2 regions of the Nitrosospira multiformis ATCC 25196 genome follow, and region 1 is predicted to be linked to the other one. Evidence: predicted binding sites of a transcription regulator. Region 1 holds the regulator's gene; the other holds the start of a gene.
What was found. The regulator sigma-54, encoded in region 1, starts transcription at its own class of promoters, with help from an activator protein. The targets are predictions, from matches to a motif close to TGGCACNNTTCCTGCT.

Region 1 (10,259 bases):
CGCTCGCTATCGGTGTTGCGTTCGAAATTCTTCGCCTGGAAAGTTTGCACCCTCACGCACATGATATTCCCATGGATTTCGTTGTCACCGAGGCGGGAATTTATCATGCAACCCGCACGGGATTGAAACCCGTTTCTGCTGGCCAATGCCCCGATATTCTTACCGCGAGGGCAGGAGAAATCAAGGAGACCCAAGGATAGTTCATCGGCACGAAAATTCGCCGAGTCGAATTCAATCCACCGTACTTTCTTCGCCCCAGCGCGGCATGAGCGTATGAGCGACTCCCACATGATCGAGGATACGCGCCACTACAAAATCCACCATGCCGTGGATGTCCCGCGGGTGGTGATAGAAGCCGGGATTGGGCGGCAGGATTATTGCGCCGCTACGCGCCAGCTTCAGCATATTTTCGAGGTGAATGGCGGAAAAGGGAGTCTCCCGGGGTACGAGGATGAGCTTCCGGTTTTCCTTCAGCATTACGTCCGCTGAACGTTCGATCAGCTTTTGACTCATTCCTGCGGCAATTGCAGCAAGCGTACCCATGGTGCAGGGGCAAACCACCATTGCGTCAGCCGGGTTGGAGCCGGAGGCAACCGGAGCCAACCAATCCTCCCGTCCGAACACGCGTAACTGGCCCTGTTCAGTACTGAAACGCCGGCGCAACAGCTCCTCCGCTTCCCTGGCACGGGAAGGCAATACCAGCTCCATTTCCTGATGAGCTACGATCTGCGCTGCCTGGGAATACATCAGGTAGACGCGAGTGCCGGCTGCGAGCAACAGTTCCAGCAAACGCATGCCATAGGGCATGCCGGATGCCCCGGTAAAAGCAAGCGTGACAGTTTTTGATGTACTGGCGCGGGAATTCAATGTCTGGAAATAGATAAGGAATCGGCGCCGACCGGGAATGCCCTGTTCGCCGAAAGGGTTGCAATGTTACAGGGGGAGAATGGCTTTTTATGCATTCAATTCCCGATGCCGTACCAGAACCTGGTTGTTTTCCGTAAAATAACGTGCCAACCGCTCCACGAAATAAACGGAACGATGCCGTCCTCCAGTGCAGCCGATCGCTACCGTGAGGTAATTGCGGTTATCGCGGATGAAACAGGGCAACCAGTCATCGACGAATCGGCGGATATCCTCGAACATGCGATTCACGCTGCTGTTTGCGTCCATGTATTCGATCACGGCGCCATCCTTTCCCGTCAAAGGTCGCAGAAGGGCCTCATAGTGGGGATTGGGAAGGCAGCGAACATCGAACACCATATCGGAATCCAGCGGGATGCCGTGCTTGAAGCCAAAAGATTGGAACAGCAGCGTCAGGCGACCGGGTTCCAGCCCGATGAAATCCCTTATCCAGGCTCGCAGCGAGCTCGCGCTCAAGTCACTGGTATCGATGCGGTTCGCCAGATCATGAATTTCACGCAACATCTCGCGTTCCATCTCTATGCATTCCGGCAGGGTGGATTGATTGTCACTGAGTGGGTGACGGCGGCGAGTTTCGGAAAAACGCTTCAACAGCGTATCCGTTTTGGTGTCGAGAAACAACAGATGGATATCCATTTTCTGCCGCCTCAAGTCGGCCAACCGTTGTGGCAAGAGATGCAAGGTTTCGCGGCTTCTGGCGTCAATGCTGACGGCGACGCGCTCATGGCCGGATTGCTTCAAATAAACCGTCACCTCCAGCAGCAGGTTGGCCGGAAGGTTGTCAACGCAATAGTAGCCGTTATCTTCCAGAACGGTAAGCGCGATGCTCTTGCCGGAGCCTGACAGGCCGCTGATGACGATCACCTGCATAGATTCAAATCGTACCGGATGAGAATATCCGTGAGCAGAAAGGCAGGGAGGGACGAGAAGGTTTTAACTCTGTTTTCGCCCACGTGTTATGTTTGCCCGTTCTCGAGTTCCTGTTGATGGCGCGCGAAAAATTCCTGACCGCTGTCTATGCCGCGTAACTGCAAAACATAGTTTCGTACCGCCGCTTCTACCAGGACAGCGAGGTTTCGGCCGGCGGCAACCGGAATGATGACTTTCCGGATGTTGACATCCAGGATATTCTCAGTGACATCATTGATCGGCAGCCGTTCCATTGCATTGAGATCAGCGCTGTTGGGTTTCTGCAAGTGAACGATGAGTTTCATGTTTTTTTTGCGCCGTACCGCCGCTTCGCCAAAAATCGTTCGAATATTCAGCATTCCCAGTCCCCGCACTTCGAGAAAATCGCGCAGCATGGGTGGGCAGCGCCCTTCGAGCGTTTCCGGTGCAATGCGATAGAGCTCCACCACATCATCCGCCACCAATCCATGTCCGCGGCTCACCAGTTCCAGCGCCAATTCGCTCTTGCCGACACTGCTCTCGCCGGTAATCATTACGCCGAGCCCAAGAACGTCGAGCAATACGCCATGCCTGCTGCAGGAAGGAGCAAGGACCCGTCCGAGATAGGGGCGTAATATCCAGAGGATCTCGAGACTGGAGTAGGGTGTACAGAAGAGAGGGGTACGCGTGGAATCCGCCAGGGACTTTATGGAATCCGGAACACATGCGCCCGCCGTAACAATGATGCATAGCATATCGCTTTCGGCAAGCCTGCGCATATGTTGTTCGAGGGAAGCAGGATCGAGCGCGTTGAGATATTCGGCCTCGGTTTCGCTCAATACCTGAATCCAGTTGGGATGGATGAAATTGAGGTGTCCGATCATCCCCTGCGTCGAACGCGCGATCGCTTCATTATCGAGACTTCTGTCGCCTCCATCCCGCCCTGCTTCCCAGGTGAGACCCAGTTTCTGGCGTTTTTCCTCGAAAAGCTGTCTGGCGTCGATTCCGACCATCTGGTTGAATGCCTCCTGATTATCAGGATTGGGAAAAATCATGAGCTTCTTCCCGGGAGTGCCGAAACAAATTCACGGTTTCGGAGCGAGAAGCGGTGCTGAGCCCGTATTGGTGCAGAGCCCTTTATCGTTGCTCCACCTGATCTTTGGTTCAAATTGCCCTGATCCGGAATTTCTTAAACGGTATCCGTGCGTTGGCTTTCATTTTTCTCCTTGCGGCGGACCAGCTGGCGCTCGAGTTTATCAACGAGATCATCTATGGAAGCGTACATGTCCGTGCTGTCCGCCTCGACAAAAATATCGTTGCCAGGGACTCGCGCCAGCGCCTCCGCCTTGTGCTCCAACTTTTCCACGGAAAGGGTCACAGTGATATCCACAATCTGGTCGAAACGTTGAGTGATGCGGCTCAATTTGGAAACAACATACTCGCGCAATGGAGGGGTGATTTCGACCTGCCGACCTGTGACATGGATGTTCATTTGTGGCTCCTATGAAATGACTGTGGTTAAAACGATTTCCGAAGATTGACGGAAGGAATTTGCAAGGACTCCCGATATTTTGCTACGGTACGGCGAGCAACCATGATACCCTGCTGCCCCAGGACCTCCGAGATCTGACTGTCGCTGAGCGGCTTCCTCGAGTTTTCCTCACTGATCATTTGCTTGATCAGCGCGCGAATGGCAGTGGCGGAGCAAGCGCCACCACTATCCGTTGATACGTGGCTCCCAAAAAAATACTTCAATTCGAAAATGCCGCGCGGCGTGCGCATGAATTTCTGCGTGGTAACCCGCGAAATGGTGGACTCGTGCAGATTCAGCACGTCGGCGATTTCCCGCAGTATCATCGGACGCATCGCAACTGCTCCATGCTCGAAAAACTGCTGCTGGCGTTCCACAATGGCTGCCGATGCCTTGAGGATGGTGTTGAAACGCTGTTGTACGTTCTTTACCAGCCATTTTGCTTCCTGCAATTGGCTGATCAGCCGACGGGTAGAGTCGTCATTGCATCCTTTCAGGATCTCCGCATAGAGCCGGTTGATCCTGAGACGCGGCATGGCTTCCGGATTAAGGCTGGCTACCCAGGAACCGCCGACTTTGGTCACGATGACGTCGGGCACGATGTAGCAGGCGACTGTGGAGCTGAAGGCCGTGGCCGGTCTCGGATTCAGTCGCGTTATCATCTGCTGGACAGAGCGAAGACAGTCGTCGTTGCAGTGCAGCACCCGCTTGATGGCGCCAAAGTCCCGGGATGCCAGACTTTCAAGATGGTTGTTCACCAGCGCCAATGCCTGCTCCAGATAGGGCGTATCGGGTGGGAGCGCCTGCAGTTGCATGACGAGGCATTCTCTCAAGTTGCGCGCACCGATGCCGGGGGGATCCAAGTGCTGCAAATGTTCGAGGGCAATGTGCAGGTCGTCGATATCTATTGACAGCTCGGCGGGCAACAGATCGACCAATTCTTCCAGGTCCTGGACAAGATAGCCATCATCATCCAGGCTGTCGATCAGTAATCCGGTGATCTTTCTATCCCGCTGGGAGATCTGGCTCAGGCTGAGTTGCGAGTTGAGGTGGGCACGGAGATTCGGAGGTTCCACCGCTTGCTGTGGAATATCACGTTCGTCCTCATCGTCCCGGTAGGGCCGAAAAACGCTGTCATCCGGCGGCCACTCCCGCTCGTCAAGCGGTTGCTTCACATCGGTTTCTGCTTCGACGGAGAGAATAGGGAGGCTTTCCTCGGCAACCTCCAGCTCGTTTGGCAACGGTGCGGCCAACTCCTCCGGTATGAGGCTATGATAATCGGTACTGTCGTTGCCGAGGCTGTCATCAAGTTCCAGAAGGGGATTCTCCTGTACGATGCGCTCTATTTCCTGGTTCAACTCTATCGTGGAGAGTTGCAATAACCGGATGGACTGCTGCAATTGCGGCGTAAGCGCCAGATGTTGCGACAGCTTGACTTGAAGAGTTGGTTTCATATTGGAAAAACAACGATAAAGCCGATTTCAGGTAAGGCGAAGCTTTATTTTCAAAGGCGGAAATGTTCTCCCAGATAGACTTTTCTCACGTTTTCATTATAAATGATTTCGTCTGGACTGCCGCTCGCCAGCACCCTGCCGTCGCTTATGATAAAGGCATGGTCACAGATTCCTAATGTTTCCCGTACATTATGGTCGGTGATCAGCACACCGATGCCCCGCTCCTTCAGAAAGCGGATAATTTTCTGGATGTCCAGCACGGCAATGGGATCCACTCCGGCAAACGGCTCGTCCAGCAAGATGAAATGGGGTCCTGTCGCCAGCGCACGGGCAATTTCGACGCGCCGACGTTCCCCGCCCGATAAACTGATGGCCGGACTGTTGCGTATATGACTGATATGCAGATCATGCAGTAAATTGTCGAGATGCTGCTGCATCTCGTCAGCCCCATGGTTTTTCAATTCCAGTACAGCGCGAATATTGTCGGCTACCGAGAGTCGCCTGAAAATCGAAGCTTCCTGTGGCAGATAACTCAAACCAAGGCGCGCGCGCTCATGCATGGGCATCTGGCTGAGGTCAAGCTCATCGAGGACGATGCTGCCCCCATCCAGCGGGACAAGGCCCACCATCATGTAAAAACAGGTGGTCTTGCCTGCGCCATTGGGACCCAGCAAGCCGACAACCTCTCCGCTTTTAACCGAAAGAGAAACATCATGCACCACCGTGCGCGACTTGTAGCTTTTTTTCAGATTTTCCGCCCTGAATTCACTTCTCTTTCCTGAGGAAACCAGGGGAGCTTCGGGGGCTTGGGAAGCATGATCGGCATGGCCGCGGGCTGAAGAGAGGGGAAGTTCCATAATGATGTTCGTTTATGAATTGTCTGCCTCGGGTTTGGGCTCCTTCTTTTTGGGCTGTATCACCGCTCGCACCCTGCCCTCCGAATGGGTTTGGGTGCTCGTTCCACCCTCGCCATTTACCTGGAAGAATTCGTTGACTGCGTCATAGGAAATATAATCCCCATGAACTTCATCCTTTCCGCGCCTCAACCTTGCTTTCTTGAAAAGCTGAACCTTGTCGGCCTTGCCATCGTATTCCATACGCTCGCTCCAGCCCTCCACGTATTCATCCTTGCCATCGCGCTTCTGGCGAAAACTGGCAAGATTGCCGAATGCAGTGGCATATTGAAAACCGTTGGCGTCTTCCTTCACTGTCATCTTATCCGCGCGAATAATCAGTGTTCCCTGTGTCAGTACGACATTGCCGATAAAGGTAGCCAGCTTGTTGGCATCCTGCACGGTGGCACGGTCGGCCTCCAGATGCACAGGCTTCTCGCTGTCGGCCCGCTCGGCCCGAACCGGTGCGCTGAAGAGCATTACAGCGAGAAAAGCGACAGATAGGGGTTTCATGGGAGCAGTAAAAGAGAACCTAGCGTTTCTTGTCATGCACGACCTTTACCTGCGACAACAATTCCGTGTGGCCCGTACGATTGTTCATTTCCATTCCAATCGCTCTGATAGTGGCGTTTGTTTCAGTTATCTCCACGGGCTTGTCCGTTCGCGCAATGTCCTGGTCCGGAATGAGATGCAGCAGACTGGTTGTCAAGATTGTTTCACCGCGGCCTTTACCCGCGTTTCGGACGATCACCACATTGCCACTCAAATAAATGTCTTCGCCCTCGGCAGACATCTTCGCATTATCCGCCTGCAGTTGTACTGAAGGTTTACCGGGTTCGATAGTAATTAAGCGGGGTTGTTCCAGCTCAGCCGAATCATCGTCGGGATAATGCACCATTTTTTTTCCGAGAAGCATTTTGTATCCCGCGTCGTTCTCATCCGTGCGAATGGCAGAAAAATCTTCCACAACATAGTCAGGCGCCCGTACCGATATGCTCTCCGGCGCAAGCAAAGGTGTGGGCCCGTCCTGATTCAGCAGGGTTAGCAATGATGCAAACAGGGCTACTATAACGAAAAGGAATCCGAAGCGAAGGTGACCCATCATGTGAGATAAGTCGCAAGATGCGCGTCCAGCGTGTCCTGCGCCTGCATTATCATTTCGCAGATCTCGCGCGCCGCCCCTCGCCCTCCTTCCAGACGGGTGATATAGTGCGCGTGCTTTTTCACGAGGGCAGGGGCGGCAGGTACAGAGATGGCAAGACCGCAGCGCAGCAGGATCGGCAGATCGATCAGATCATCTCCCACGTATGCACAGGCGGAGGCATCCAGGTGCTGGTCCTCAAGCAAGGCCTCGAATGCGGGAAGCTTGTTTTTTGCGCCTTGATAGACGAGGGTAACGCCCCAGTCCTTTGCCTTCAAATCCACACAGCGGGACTGACGGCCAGTGATAAGCGCCACCTTGACTCCCGTGGCCTTGAGCATTTTCAGGCCATGGCCATCCTGGCTGTTGAACGCTTTGATTTCCTCACCTCCGTCCGTGAGATAGAGGCTCCCGTCCGTGAGCACGCCATCCACATCGAAGATAACCATCGTGATCTTTCTTGCCTTTTCGTATATGTGTTGCATTTTGCTATGGGTTGAAACAGTCGGATCGAATGAACTTGTAAAAACTCTGGAGCACCCTGCATGCGTATGAATGCCGAAACTCGGTGAGAAGTAGGAGATGAATACCGCAGCTACCCGCTGTGTCGTTGTGAGGTTGCCGCGTCAGCCCGAGCGGGCACTGATGGACGGAAGCAAGGTGTTTCCGATCTAAGGAAGTAAAACTATCCGATGAAAAGCCGTGATCAGTTTCTTGGCAATGGGAACACCACTGACTCTACCACTCCTCTCAGCTCTTCCACCACCACTTCCCTTTCCGCTTGCTCTGACACGATTTGTCTGAGTCGCGAGATGACTTCCTGTACAAGCACTTCCGGCGCCGATGCCCCCGCGGTAATACCGATCCGCATTTTGCCTTTCAGCCAGGCTTCCTGCAATTGTTCCGCCCGGTCCAGCATGTACGCGTCCACGCCGGCATTTCTCGCGACTTCACACAGACGGTTGGAGTTGGAGCTATTGGGCGAGCCCACCACAATCACGAGATCGCACTGCTTGACCATCGTTTTTACCGCATCCTGCCGGTTCTGGGTGGCGTAACAGATATCATCCTTTTTGGGACCGAGGATATTGGGGAAACGGCCTTTCAGGGCCTGGATCACCCGATTGGCATCATCCACGGACAAGGTGGTCTGGGTCACGTAAGCCAGGTGAGCCGGATCCTGCACCTGCAGTTTCTCGACATCCTCTTCTGTTTCCACCAGATACATGGAAGGACCATCTCCCTCGGCCTGGCCCATGGTACCTTCCACCTCCGGATGTCCCGCATGGCCGATCATGATGATTTCTCTTCCCTGGTCCCGCATCTTTGCCACTTCAATGTGGACTTTGGTCACGAGCGGACAGGTGGCATCGAATACCTTGAATTGTCCCGCCTCGGCTTCGCGTCGCACCGCATGGGAAACTCCGTGAGCACTGAAGATCAGAATGCTGCCGGCTGGAACTTCATCGAGGTTCTCGACAAATACTGCTCCCTTTTTTTCCAGATCCTCCACTACGAAACGGTTATGCACCACTTCGTGGCGCACATAGATCGGCGCGCCATGCACGCTCAGTGCACGCTCGACAATTTCGATTGCCCGGTCCACGCCTGCACAGAAACCGCGAGGGTTTGCAAGCAATACCTTGATCATTTCGCCGTTTTCCATTAAATACACCTCATTCAAGCACAAATACCGCTGGCGGTACGGTCAGCATTCGACCTATACCCTCAATTTAATCCTTTGTATAACCTCTGCATGCCTGCGAGTGCCAGTCATTCTACAAATCGTGAGGCATTTAATGCAGACCGGGGAAGGCAAAAGCATAAACACTTATTTTACCATTCATCTGTTTTCTCAAGAGAAATTCTTATCCTCCTGATTGACAAATCCGCTTTCCTGAGCGCCTGCCGGTGCAGGCTCATGGGGGGGCACGAAAATCAGGAATCAGGCAGGCGGACGATTTTCCGGCGGGAACGAACGCATTCCAGCTGCTCGCAAACCAGATGGGCGCCCCGCAACACACGCGTCGTCTGCCGTTGGATCAGATCGGGGTGCACAAAAAATACATTGTTATTCCTCACCGCGCTGAGCGGCGAAAACTGTCGGAGGAAAGCCTTGACTTCAGCGGGCGCGCTTTCGTCCTGCTCCAGTGAGACGCTGCTGATGATGGCATCCGGGTCCGCCTCCAGCAGGTTTTCCCCGGACACCACCGGCGTCAGGGAAGATTCCCGCGCAAACACATTCGTGCCACCGCATATCTGGATGACATCGCTGATGAGGTGCTGGTTGTTTATCGTCATCAGCGGTTGATGCCAGATCAACTGGAATACGCTGACCCTGGGCCGGTTGCTGTAGCTGCTCTGGATCCCCTGCAATTCCTCTTCATAGGCTTTCGCTGCCCGTTCCGCCGGCCCTGATGTTCCCGCCAGCGTGCCGATAATTCGCAGCAGGCGCGACACATCGGCCAGCGTGACTGCTTCTGTCGCAAAAACAGTCAGGCCAAGTCTTTCCAGCTTCTCGATATCGGCTCTGGCATTGCCACTGCGCCAGGCCAGCAGCAGATCGGGCTGTAGTGCGACAATTCTCTCAAGATCCAGACTGAATGAGTCCCCTATGTCGGGAATGGATTTTGCGGCATCCGGATAATTGCTGTGCCTGCTGACTCCAACCAGTTTTTTCCCAGCTCCAGCAGCAAATATCAGTTCAGTGACGTTGGGTGAAAGTGAAATGATGCGCATTGCAGCGTGAGTCATCCGAACACGGCGACCGTCATCGTCCGTCACTGTCGTCGGAAAACCCGATAAACATGTTCCTGTTGCGGGAGTGGCAAAACCTGGGGAGGATGACGGTCGAATTACGCCGCCAGCATTGCCGGAATCCATGAGAGCCGATGTAAACAACGCGAACAGCAGGATCAGGACGTGACGTATCACGTCACGCTGCTCCCTTCCGGCACGTCCATGGAGAAGGACTGGAAAGAATGAGAAAGGGGAAGCTGAGGCAGCTGGCGGCGCGGCGTGCCTGGTGTCTATTCGAAAAGAAATTCAGACTGGCAATTCAGGCGCTTTGTACCGAGGAAGGCAGCGCCGGCTCGGTATCTTCCTGATAACGCTGGGCAAGGGCAACACGCTGCTCATAAGCTTTCCGTGCAATAGCCACGTCTTCCAGGAAAAGCGGCAATTCCCTCATCAGCAACGCCTGGGGTCCATCCACCAACGCTTTCCCCGGCGCGGGGTGAAAATCCACCAGTATCATATTGGCGCCGGCGATGACGCCCTGCACCGTTGCATGCATGATATCGAGTATGCCATCCGGAGACGCGGCTCTCATTCCGACCGAATGCGACGGATCAATGCAGACCGGCATGCGCGTCAGTCGCTTGACCACTGGCACATGGGCAAAATCGACAAAATTGCGATGCGGATCC
Region 2 (10,259 bases), 320 kb from region 1:
CAATGCGCCGATTGAAATTTGACTAGGACGTCCATCCAGGTCATAGACGCAGTGATCACGGGTGTCGAAACCGTGTATTGTCAGGGAATTGTCCCCGACGATCTGGAACCGCCAAGGCTGGGTATTGTCTCCGCTCGGCGCCCACCTGGCAAGATCGAGGATTTGCTCGATTAATGTATATGACTTGAGCTCGGGTGGCCTTTTACTTTCGTCCTCACAGCCTGTCGATTCAGAGGGAATGATAGTACCCGTGGAAGAATAGGGCTCCGGATCTCCGAAGAGCTTGTTAGTATTTTTTTTGCTCAGGCGACGCCTTGCAATTGCGAGACTGAACTGCTGGAGAGGATTGCTGTTCCCGCCCGGACGCCAGGTACGGATCAGTTTATTGCGGTAGGCGTCGAAATGAACTCCATGTGGAGCGGCCAAAACCGTACCGCGATTCAGCAGGATCTTCAGAGCTTCAGTAGCTGCAATACCCGCGCAGAGTTGGCAACCCATTATCGTTGAGGGACCGCGGCGTTCCTTGAGATTGATGCTGGAGGGATCCAGCAGGTAACGGGCATGGAGACCAGTGGGCGCGAGTCCTATCAAGAAACGGAGGGCCTTTTCCACCTCGGGTAGATCACCCCACTGAAAATACTCTTCGAAGGTCATTTTGCCAGGCAGGAAATTCAATAATGCCGATCCCATGCCTAAAGGAGCGGCCGTGATGGCGGGAATACCTCGCTCCTCACAGGCCGAAAACGTTACTGCGCGAGCTGAAAAGGCGAAAAAGTCGAGACCATCGATATACAGATCAACGTCCTCGAAAAATTCCGGCAAATTATCCGGATTGACGCCCCGAGGAAAGATTTTGATATTCAGTTCCGGATTGATATCTCGTGCCATTGCGGCTAAAACCTCGCTCTTTGGCCGATTGAGGCTCGAGACCGTGGCGCCTACCTGGCGGTTGAAATTGACCAGATCAAAAACATCAAAATCCGCAATATGAAATGCGCCAATCCCCAGCCGAGCCAAGGTCAGCAGATGAATACCCCCTACGCCGCCCAGACCGGCAATTGCAATGCGTTTGTACCGTAGAATTTCCTGTTCGACAGGTGTTACCCACCCAATATTGCGGGAGGTGGCCTCACGATATGAGAAATCCTGAACCATTACCCGGGCCGATCAGTAGGAATAGGGGAGCAATTTGAGGTGAGCTATATATGATGTGAATGATAGCATCAATGCCAAATGCTTTGGCAGGGAAGACTGATGGAAAAATATCAGCTTCAAGGGCAGAAAAATTGCAGAAGTTAAAAAGCATGTACGTGAATTTCACGCAGAGGGTACCCAGACACCCCCGGTTTTCAGTCGCTCAGTAATGTTACCTTCATCCTCTGCGGAAAAAAAATAGGGGTAAAAAGATCTTTCGTTACCGTGTTGCTCCATCAATCCGCCGAATTTCCCAATTTGTTCGGCCATATATTCAAGTTTCACCCTAAGCAGCACCGCAGGTGCGTCAACACGGGTGCAAACTCGCTCTTCGGCAATCTGCCTGCATCCCAGCATTCTTTTATAGAAACCAGCGTGACGAGGGTTTACTTCTACCACCCAGTCAGTAAAACCATGGATATTTGCCGCATAGATATAGCAAACATGAATCAGTGAAGCAAAAACCCGGGGAGGTACATTATCATCAATTGCAAGTCTGGAAGGTTCACACAGCCTTCGTCCCTGCGCCCGCAACTCATTCAGTTCGTCACCAAAATTCTCATCCGCGGGCAACGATGAATTGCCATCCACACACAAGGTCATGGTGCCTACTGTCTGGTTTGCGGTTTCAGCGATCAATGTAATCCTGTTAGGCTCGTTGATGACCGGCATATCAACAGAATAACCTCTCCAGGAATACCTTTTTTTTATGAGCAAGCTCGCGGCTTCACGCTGATCTTCTGAATTAGCCATTCGAATATGAAAGCGCTGTTGATCGATAGAATGAGTGCGAACAGACTTGGAATCATGTTTCCCAATACAAATATCCTGCCACCGATAAGGAGACTCGAATGAAATTATCGCTTCGCTATCTTCACTATCATGAGGCAGAAAGTTATATCTGTGGGTAATGAGAGCATAAAATGGTTGAAAGATATGCATGTAGTTTATCCTCGTATAGCACTGAAGGTAAAAAACAAGCAAGCAATATCCATGCCATCTTTATATCGTGAGCTTTATCAGCTATCTAGCTATGTGTGTTACCGCACAGACTGGATAACTGTCTCCTGTTGGAGACAGTCCAGATGCGATATCAAGTAGCTCACTGAAATTAAAAGGATTATTGATGTCGCCGGGATGAGACAGGGGTTGGTCGATAAGCGACTGATTTTGCGTGTTTTCACACTACTGTATCCGCTCAAGAAGAGCTCTGGCTTCATCTATGCCTGAAAAGGTTTTTCCAGTAGCCAGAATTTGCTCAAGCTCTTTACGCGCCTGGCTTTTATTGCCAGATTTAACCAGTGCGGATGCAAAATGGTAGCGGATTTCCCCTGCTTGAGGCGCCAAAGAAGCGGCTTTCTGTAAAAGCGGTAGAGCTCGCGCGATATTTTCCTGCTCCAGCAGTACCCAACCCAGCGTATCCAGTACTGCCGGGTTTTCCGTAGCAAGCTGGTATGCCTTTTCCGCGTATTCCAAGGCCCTGGGGTCCTTTTGACGCTGATAAGCGGTAGCCAGGTTATTAAGCGCCGGAGCAAATTTCGGTTGTTCTTTCAGGACAGTTTGATATTGCTCCACTGCAGCAGCCAGTTTTCCCTCTGTGAGAAACGTATCCGCGAGGTACATTCGAGCAGATAAATCATTCGGGTGTTTTTTCAGCCATTCGATCAAGCGAAGGTCTGCCTCCTTATCTTTTCCAGCCTGCCTGAGCGATGCGTGCAGCTTGATCAACAAGGGCGAGGTTTTATTAACCGCGAATGCCTGTTCATAGGCGCTTGCGGCAAGCGCGGGTTTTTTCTGTTTCAGCAACAGATCGCCCTCTGCTATATAACCTGCGGGTGACCCTTTATGCTGCTTCTGAACTTGGCGCGCCATCGCGATTGCTTTCTCATAATTACCCTGTTCTGCTTCAATGTCGATCTGCGCCAATTGCGCAGCCAGATAATCGGGTTTTATAGCCAGCGATTTTTTCAGCGCATCTGATGCGGCGGAGAGGTTCCGCATTGCCATATGAATGGAGGCGATGCGGAATTGAACAAGCGGGGATTCCGGTTGTACGACAGCGAGCCGGGCGTAGCTCTCCAAGGCACTCGATTTGTCATTGTTAGCTAGTTGAGCCTGTGCCAGTAAATCCAGCACAGCGGAGTCCTTGGAATGTGTCCCCTCCAGTTTCTTGGCGAGAGCCAGGGCCTTCTGCTTTTCGCCCAAACGCAGATAATGTGTTCCAAGCAGGATGGCCGGCTGAAGGACATCCGGATTTGCTTGCATTGCACGCTCCAGCCACTCGGTAGCCTTCTGGTTCTGTCCCTGGTTGACAGCAAGACCCGCCAGCGCGACCATGGCCTGGATATTCTTCTTGTCCTTTTCCAGAATTGCTTCAAAGCGTTTTCTTGCGGCATCCGGTTTTTTATCCTGAATGTCGAGTCGTGCGAGATTTGCTATAGTCGGAAAATAGTTTGGTTGAATAGCAAGCGCTTTCTCAAAGCTCGCTCTTGCATTCGCTATATCGTTCTTGCCAAGATACACGCCGCCTTTCAGGTTTTGAATGAGGGGATTATCAGGATTCTCCTTCTCCAATGCCTTTACCGCGGCGAGCGCCTTGTCGAATTCTTTGAGGCGTAAATGGGTCATGACCAGCAACACTCCTGCCCGCGGCGATTTGGGGTCGAGTTTTGTCGCTGTTTCCAGTTCGGAGATGGCCCGGGCGTTTTCCCCCTGCCCCAACCTGCTCATGCTTAAAGCGGTATGAAGCATCGCACTTCTCGGTGCGATATCGCTGGCCATTTCAAAGTATTCCGTGGCTTTCGCAAAATCCTTGGCTTGCATGTAAGCTTCCCCAGCCAAGGCGAATAACTGGGGATCCTCTTTCACATTTTTGAGCGGTGGGGTCAGGATGTCGATCGCGCGTTTCGTCTCGCCATTTTTTAACAGCGCGGAAGCAAGCAGCTTGCGCGCGTAGATGTTTCCGGGATCTTTCTCCAGATAATGTTTCAGGTGTTGTTCCGCCTGGGGCATGGATCCGAGAGCAAACTGGACTGCGCCCGCGAGCAACACGCTGGGCATGTGATCTGGCGACTTGCTGAGTACCTGCTGGAGCGATTCCAGCGCGGCAGCGGGCTTTTGCTGGCTGAAATCGAGCAAAGCCTGGGTATAAAACACCATCAAGCTGGGACTGATCTTCCGTGCCGCGTCGATATCTGCCTTTGCCGCCTCGAACTTGCCCGTTCCAATTTCGATGAATGCTTTGTTGATATAGGCAATGGCTGCGTTCGGTTTCAGCTTTACCACCTGGTCATACGCCGCCAGAGCTTCCCCGGATTTGCCTTGCATCCGCAGAAGGTCGCCCCTGAACAACCAGGCCTCGACATTTTGTGGGCTCCGGGAAACCGCCTGCTCCGAGAAATGGGTTGCGCCTTCCACATCCCTTTGAACCAGGGAATATTTCGCCAAGCCGATCAGTGCGTCGGCAGAATCGGGATTGTGTCCGAGCGCTTGCTCGAACAGTGCCTTTGCTTCCGCGGTCTTGCCCAATCCGAGCTGTGCATTCCCCCGGAGCGTAAGTATCTGCGCCGACTTTGTTTTGTCGGCCAGTTCTTTCGTTTCATCCAGGATTTGTTGATAGGCGCCTAGCCTGAGCAGGGCTTGTCCGAGTTCAGGCAGCACCTTGCCCGCATCCATTCCCAAGCTCAACGCCTTGCGAAGCTCCTTCTCCGCGGACTGAAAATCCCCAGTCTTGTTGTATATTGCGCCAAGCAGATATCGCGCTTCCGAATTATCCGGGTTCTGCTGCAAGGCATTTTTTAGCTGGATGATGGCTGACTTGTGATCCCCGCTTTCTTCGTAGCGCTTCGCATCCGCCATCAGTTTCACCGGATCCACCGCTTTGTTACAGCCTTGCATGCTGCTCACGGTGAGGGCGGCAGCGATTGCAAGCGTCAGCCCAGTCTTTTTTAAAACAGTCTTTCTAAAAGCGCGCATGTAAATTCCCTTCTCCGAATCAGCGACCAGGTCCACCTTCAAACTTATGCATTCCTGCAGCCGGCACTCAACTTTACACCTCTGCGCAATCCCCGTGAAACGGGGACCATCCGGTTTTCAGGAGGACAATCGATACCGAGGCTTTCCATTGGTTTTGCCACTACTATTACGGGTTCCCCAGCCTGAATATAAAGTGCGACAGGATAAGCTCATTCGCCCCGGCTTCCTTGATATCCGCGCTCAAATGGCGAAGTTCGAGTAACTTGGCGTAGAAATATAGCAAGAGATCAAGGTATTGTGTAGAAAAGATGATCTCGTGCTTCCGGTTCGTTTGCATTGGTTATCGGTATTCGCCTGAGGCCGCGGAGCAGCGTAGCCTATAGTATTGTATTGCGAGATTCGCATGGAGGCTGTGGACTAGAAGTTTTCCTCTCAAAGCTCACAGGAGGAAACTCCTGCCTATCTTTTCGCGTTTCGAAGCTGTGAGTCGGCCAGGGCCGCAAGCTATCGATGTGCGCGTACCCAGTCGCGCCATTGCATGAAAAGATTCAGATCAAGGGCAGCAATGGCTGAGCGCTGCCAGAGGGGCTCGGTCCAGAAATCATCTTCGTTCAAACCGCACATGTGACCGCCTGCTTCTTCCAGAATCAGGCTGCCTGCGGCATAGTCCCATAGTTTCTGACCGCCGTGCAGATACAGGTCAAAGCGTCCGGCAGCGGTGTAACACCATTCCAGAGCACAGGAGCCGAAGTTGCGCTGGGAAGAAAACGGCTTTGCCGTAGAGACTTCCTGGGCTAGCCTGCGGCCGAGCCGTTTCAGATCCACGCTCGCAATAGCCGCACAGAGCGGCGGTACATCTTCCTTTATCGGCAATTTTTCCCCATTCAGGAATGCGCCCCTGCCTTTTTCGGCATAGAACATTTCATCCGCCACTGGATTGTAAACCACTCCCAGAACGCTTCTCCCCTGTCGCATCAGTGCCACAGAAACGGCAAAGTAGGACAAACCATTGACGAAATTGGAAGTTCCGTCTATCGGATCCATGCACCAAAGTCCCGCCTCGCCTTCCCGCCAGTGTGCGACCTGCTCGTTTTCCGTCATTTCTTCTCCAACCACTGGACCGGGATAGATCTTCCTCAGCTCGCGCGCGAGCGCTTCCTGTGTGGCAAGATCAGCTTCCGTGAACAGGCTTCCATCGACCTTGCGCTGGCGCGCAACTTTCATATAGCGCGGCAGAATTTCCTGCTGGGCAACTGCTTTGACGGCAGCGATAACTGCATCAATCACCGGCTAATCCGCTCGCCATTTGATGGAGCAGCCGATGCTGGGAATCTGGTCCTTCGGACCACCGCCGGTGCGGGCCACCTGAAGCATTCCTTCGAAAAGGTCGCGCCGCGCATCCACCGGCGCGGCTTCCTTCCGGGAAGCATCCAGGCGGCCGCGATACTGCAATTCGAGCTTGTGATTGAAGCCGAAAAAATCCGGCGTGCAGACTGCGCCATATGCCTTTGCTACTTCCTGCGTTTCATCCCAGACATAGGGAAAGGGGTAGGCATATTCCCGGGCTACGCGCCCCATGTTTTCAAATGAGTCCTCGGGGTAGTCCGATGGATCGTTGGACATGATTGCGATAGCACCGATACCCTGCTCACGCAATTCCTTGACGTCGCGGATGATGCGTTCGCGCACGGCCTTCACATAAGGACAATGATTGCAGATGAACATCACCAGCAATCCTTTTTCACCCTTGACTGAGGCCAGATTGTAATGTTTTCCATCTACTCCCGGTAAATTGAAATCAATTGCTTTCCAGCCGAAATCACAGACTGGTGTTTCCAGGCTCGCCATATTTTTCCCCCAGATTTCATTTCCTTATAACGAATACCAGATGTCGTTTCCTGCGCTATTCGGGCAGAAGCCGAGCAGTGTCTTTTCGCAGAAGCTTGTCGTGCGGATATAATTGAAAGCAGCGCGGCCATCTCGACAGCGTTTGTTCAAGCAGGACTGCTGAGACCCAATACTATCATGAGAAAGGCGCATTGATCGCTCCACCGTCCGATACTGAATATGCAATGACGCTTCCCCGCTTTTACTGCCCTATCGAAATTCTTGCGGGACAGACCCTGGAATTGCCCTCAGCAGTTGCGCATCATGCCGCTCGCGTCCTGAGACTCGAGGCAGGCGATGAAGTCGTGTTGTTCAATGGCGACGGTGGAGAATTCACGTGTGTCATTTTGCGAGCCAGCAAGCAGGGTGTGGATGTTGTCGTCGAAAGGCATGTACAGGTCGAGCGCGAATCCCCGCTTACCATTCTGCTTGCTCAAGCGGTGTGCATGGGTGAAAAGATGGACTGGATCGTGCAGAAAGCAGTGGAACTGGGTGTAACCCGGATTCAGCCTCTCATTACCAAGCAGAGTGTCGTGAGACTTGGCGGCGAACGCGGGGAAAAACGCGTGAGCCATTTGCAAAAAGTCGTTATCTCCGCATGCGAGCAATGCGGCAGAAACCATGTGCCGGAAGTGCTGCCGCTCGCGACCCTCCGGAACTGGCTGGGTAGGCAAACCGAAGCACGCAGAATGTCCAGTGACAGTCTTTCCCCCGATGCTTGCTTCATGCTCTCGCCTTTTGCAACAAAGGGTTTGCGGGATTTCAAGCACTCTTCGAATATCGGCTCGATCATTTTGCTCGTGGGGCCCGAAGGAGGGTTTACCCAGGATGAGGAAGCGGCTGCAATGGTTGCGGGTTTCATTCCATTGCGTCTGGGTCACCGCATACTGCGAACGGAGAGCGCCGCACTGGCGGCAGTGGGAGCAATGCAGGCGCTATGGGGTGATTATTGATCATGGATTTTGTGACCTGGTTCCGGTCGGTAGCGCCTTATATCAACAGCTTCCGTCATAAAGTTTTCGTAGTCGCTTTCGGCGGGGAAGTCGTTGCGGACGGGAAATTCATCGAACTCGTACACGATCTCAATCTGCTCGCCAGCTTAGGCGTACGTCTGGTGCTGGTGCACGGTGCGCGCCCACAGATCGAGTCGCGCTTAAACGAACATGATCTGCAGACGACATATATACGGGGTATGCGCGTCACCGATGCGGCTGCGTTGCAGTGTGTCAAGGAATCGATAGGGCGGGTACGTGTCGAAATCGAAGCGCTGCTGTCAATGGGTTTGCCGAATTCACCGATGGCCAACGCTGCAATTCGCGTCGCCAGCGGCAACTTTGTTACTGCACGGCCAATCGGCGTGATAGAGGGTATTGACCTGATGCATACCGGAGAAGTACGCAAGGTGGATATTTCCGCCATCCGCTCGCGGCTCGAGCAGGGTGAGTTGGCATTACTGTCGCCGCTTGGCTACTCCCCTACCGGCGAGATCTTTAATTTGACACTGGAAAATGTCGCAGCTGAGGCTGCAATCGCTCTCAAGGCCGAGAAACTCATATTTCTGATGGATACCCAGGGGATCGAAAAGAGCACTGCAGACAGCGAACAGGCGTTGCTGCTGCGGGAACTGACGGTGGGGGAGGGCAGGAGCCTACTTAAGGAGTTTGGGAGGAAAATGGTACAACTTGCCGAGGATGCGCAGCTTTATCTGCCTTTTGCCCTGCACGCCTGTGAACGCGGAGTATCGCGCGTCCACCTCATAAGCCGGCACGTGGATGGCGCTATTTTACAGGAGCTATTCACCCACAGCGGCATCGGGACAATGATATCCGAAGGTCCGTTGCAAAACCTGCGGGATGCCCGAATAGAGGACGTGGGCGCGATTTTGCAACTGATCGAGCCTCTCGAAGCGGACGGGACGTTGGTGCGGCGGAGTCGCGAGTTGCTGGAGATGGAGATTGATCGTTTCGTCGTGATCGAGCATGATCGCATGATTGTCGGCTGTGCGGCGCTCTATCCTTTTCCGGACGACATGGCGGGCGAGCTCGCCTGTCTTACCGTTCATCCTGACTATCGTAGTGCGGGCTGTGGAGATGCGCTGCTCAAGGCTATCGAGGCGAAGGCGAGATCCCAGGGCAGTAAAAAACTGTTCGTCCTTACCACCCGGACAGCCCACTGGTTCGTCGAGCGCGGCTTCCTTTCAGCAGACGTCAGTCAATTACCCAAGGTGAAGCAGGGGCTATACAATTATCAACGGCGCTCGAAGGTATTTATGAAACCCCTTTAACCAGCCCTCAGATTCTGGCTGCTGGAGCGACTATCCTGTCGCGTAATCAAACGGTGCGGCGCACGGCGCTCTGGTGGTCTGCCTTTTGTTATATTTCGGAGACAGCAATGGGAAGAACCGTAAATTGCATCAAGCTCGGGCGGGAGCTGGAAGGTCTGGATTTTCCGCCTTATCCTGGCGAGCTGGGAAAGCGTATTTTTGAGAATGTCTCGAAAGAGGCATGGGCGGGCTGGATCAGGCACCAAACCATGCTGGTCAACGAGTATCATTTGAATCTGTCGGACATCAAGGCGCGCAAATATCTGGCCGAACAGCTGGATGCGTATTTCTTTGGAAGCGGTGCGGAACAACCTCGCGGCTATGTGCCTCTTGCCAAATAATGTCGGAGAGCACGGCAGCTTGAAGTGATTGCATTGGATATATTCAGAGACGGCATGACCGATTCCAGAGCTTCCGGTCAATTCCTCAATCGAGAGGTTGGCCAGATTGAATTCAACCGAAGGGTGCTTGCCCAAGCGGAAAATGAGGAAACCCCCCTTCTTGAGCGCCTGAAGTTTCTTTGCATTGTCAGCAGTAACCTGGACGAGTTCTTCGAGGTTCGTGTCGCGGGGATCAAGGAGCAGATCAAACTCGATACACGCGGTTTTGATCCAGCTGGCATGCTACCGCATCAGATATTCAAATTGGTGAGCGAGCAGGCGCATGCGCTGGTGGCGCGGCAGTACGCGTTGCTGAACCAGCAGATTTTGCCCGGCCTTGCCAATGAGGGAATCCATTTTCTGCGGCGCGCGACCTGGAATGACGCACAGCGCACGTGGATCAAGTCTTACTTCTTTCGCGAAATGATGCCGGTGCTGACTCCCATCGGTCTTGACATTTCACACCCCTTTCCTCGAGTGCTTAACAAGAGTCTGAATTT

Region 2: a site for sigma-54 is predicted at 2,178-2,193, ahead of NMUL_RS01975 (N-acyl amino acid synthase FeeM domain-containing protein). Genes of this name have one in related genera too.

What each region holds. Positions count from the first base shown of each region.
Region 1 is NC_007614.1:83,951-94,209, forward strand. Features, by position in the region: gene NMUL_RS00420 (5-formyltetrahydrofolate cyclo-ligase) at 1-200, shown strand, start outside; gene NMUL_RS00425 (flavin prenyltransferase UbiX) at 232-867, opposite strand; gene rapZ (RNase adapter RapZ) at 955-1,794, opposite strand; gene hprK (HPr(Ser) kinase/phosphatase) at 1,881-2,825, opposite strand; gene hpf (ribosome hibernation-promoting factor, HPF/YfiA family) at 3,002-3,304, opposite strand; gene NMUL_RS00445 (RNA polymerase factor sigma-54) at 3,331-4,797, opposite strand; gene lptB (LPS export ABC transporter ATP-binding protein) at 4,848-5,654, opposite strand; gene lptA (lipopolysaccharide transport periplasmic protein LptA) at 5,667-6,239, opposite strand; gene lptC (LPS export ABC transporter periplasmic protein LptC) at 6,223-6,795, opposite strand; gene NMUL_RS00465 (KdsC family phosphatase) at 6,792-7,316, opposite strand; gene ispH (4-hydroxy-3-methylbut-2-enyl diphosphate reductase) at 7,538-8,482, opposite strand; gene NMUL_RS00475 (cobalamin-binding protein) at 8,770-9,765, opposite strand; gene NMUL_RS00480 (3-deoxy-7-phosphoheptulonate synthase) at 9,890-10,259, opposite strand, start outside.
Region 2 is NC_007614.1:408,278-418,536, forward strand. Features, by position in the region: gene NMUL_RS16550 (ThiF family adenylyltransferase) at 1-1,155, opposite strand, end outside; gene NMUL_RS01975 (N-acyl amino acid synthase FeeM domain-containing protein) at 1,318-2,136, opposite strand; gene prsT (XrtA/PEP-CTERM system TPR-repeat protein PrsT) at 2,380-5,169, opposite strand; gene NMUL_RS01985 (inositol monophosphatase family protein) at 5,674-6,456, opposite strand; gene NMUL_RS01990 (thioredoxin family protein) at 6,460-7,017, opposite strand; gene NMUL_RS01995 (16S rRNA (uracil(1498)-N(3))-methyltransferase) at 7,242-8,009, shown strand; gene argA (amino-acid N-acetyltransferase) at 8,012-9,340, shown strand; gene NMUL_RS02005 (oxidative damage protection protein) at 9,448-9,720, shown strand; gene ppk1 (polyphosphate kinase 1) at 9,775-10,259, shown strand, end outside.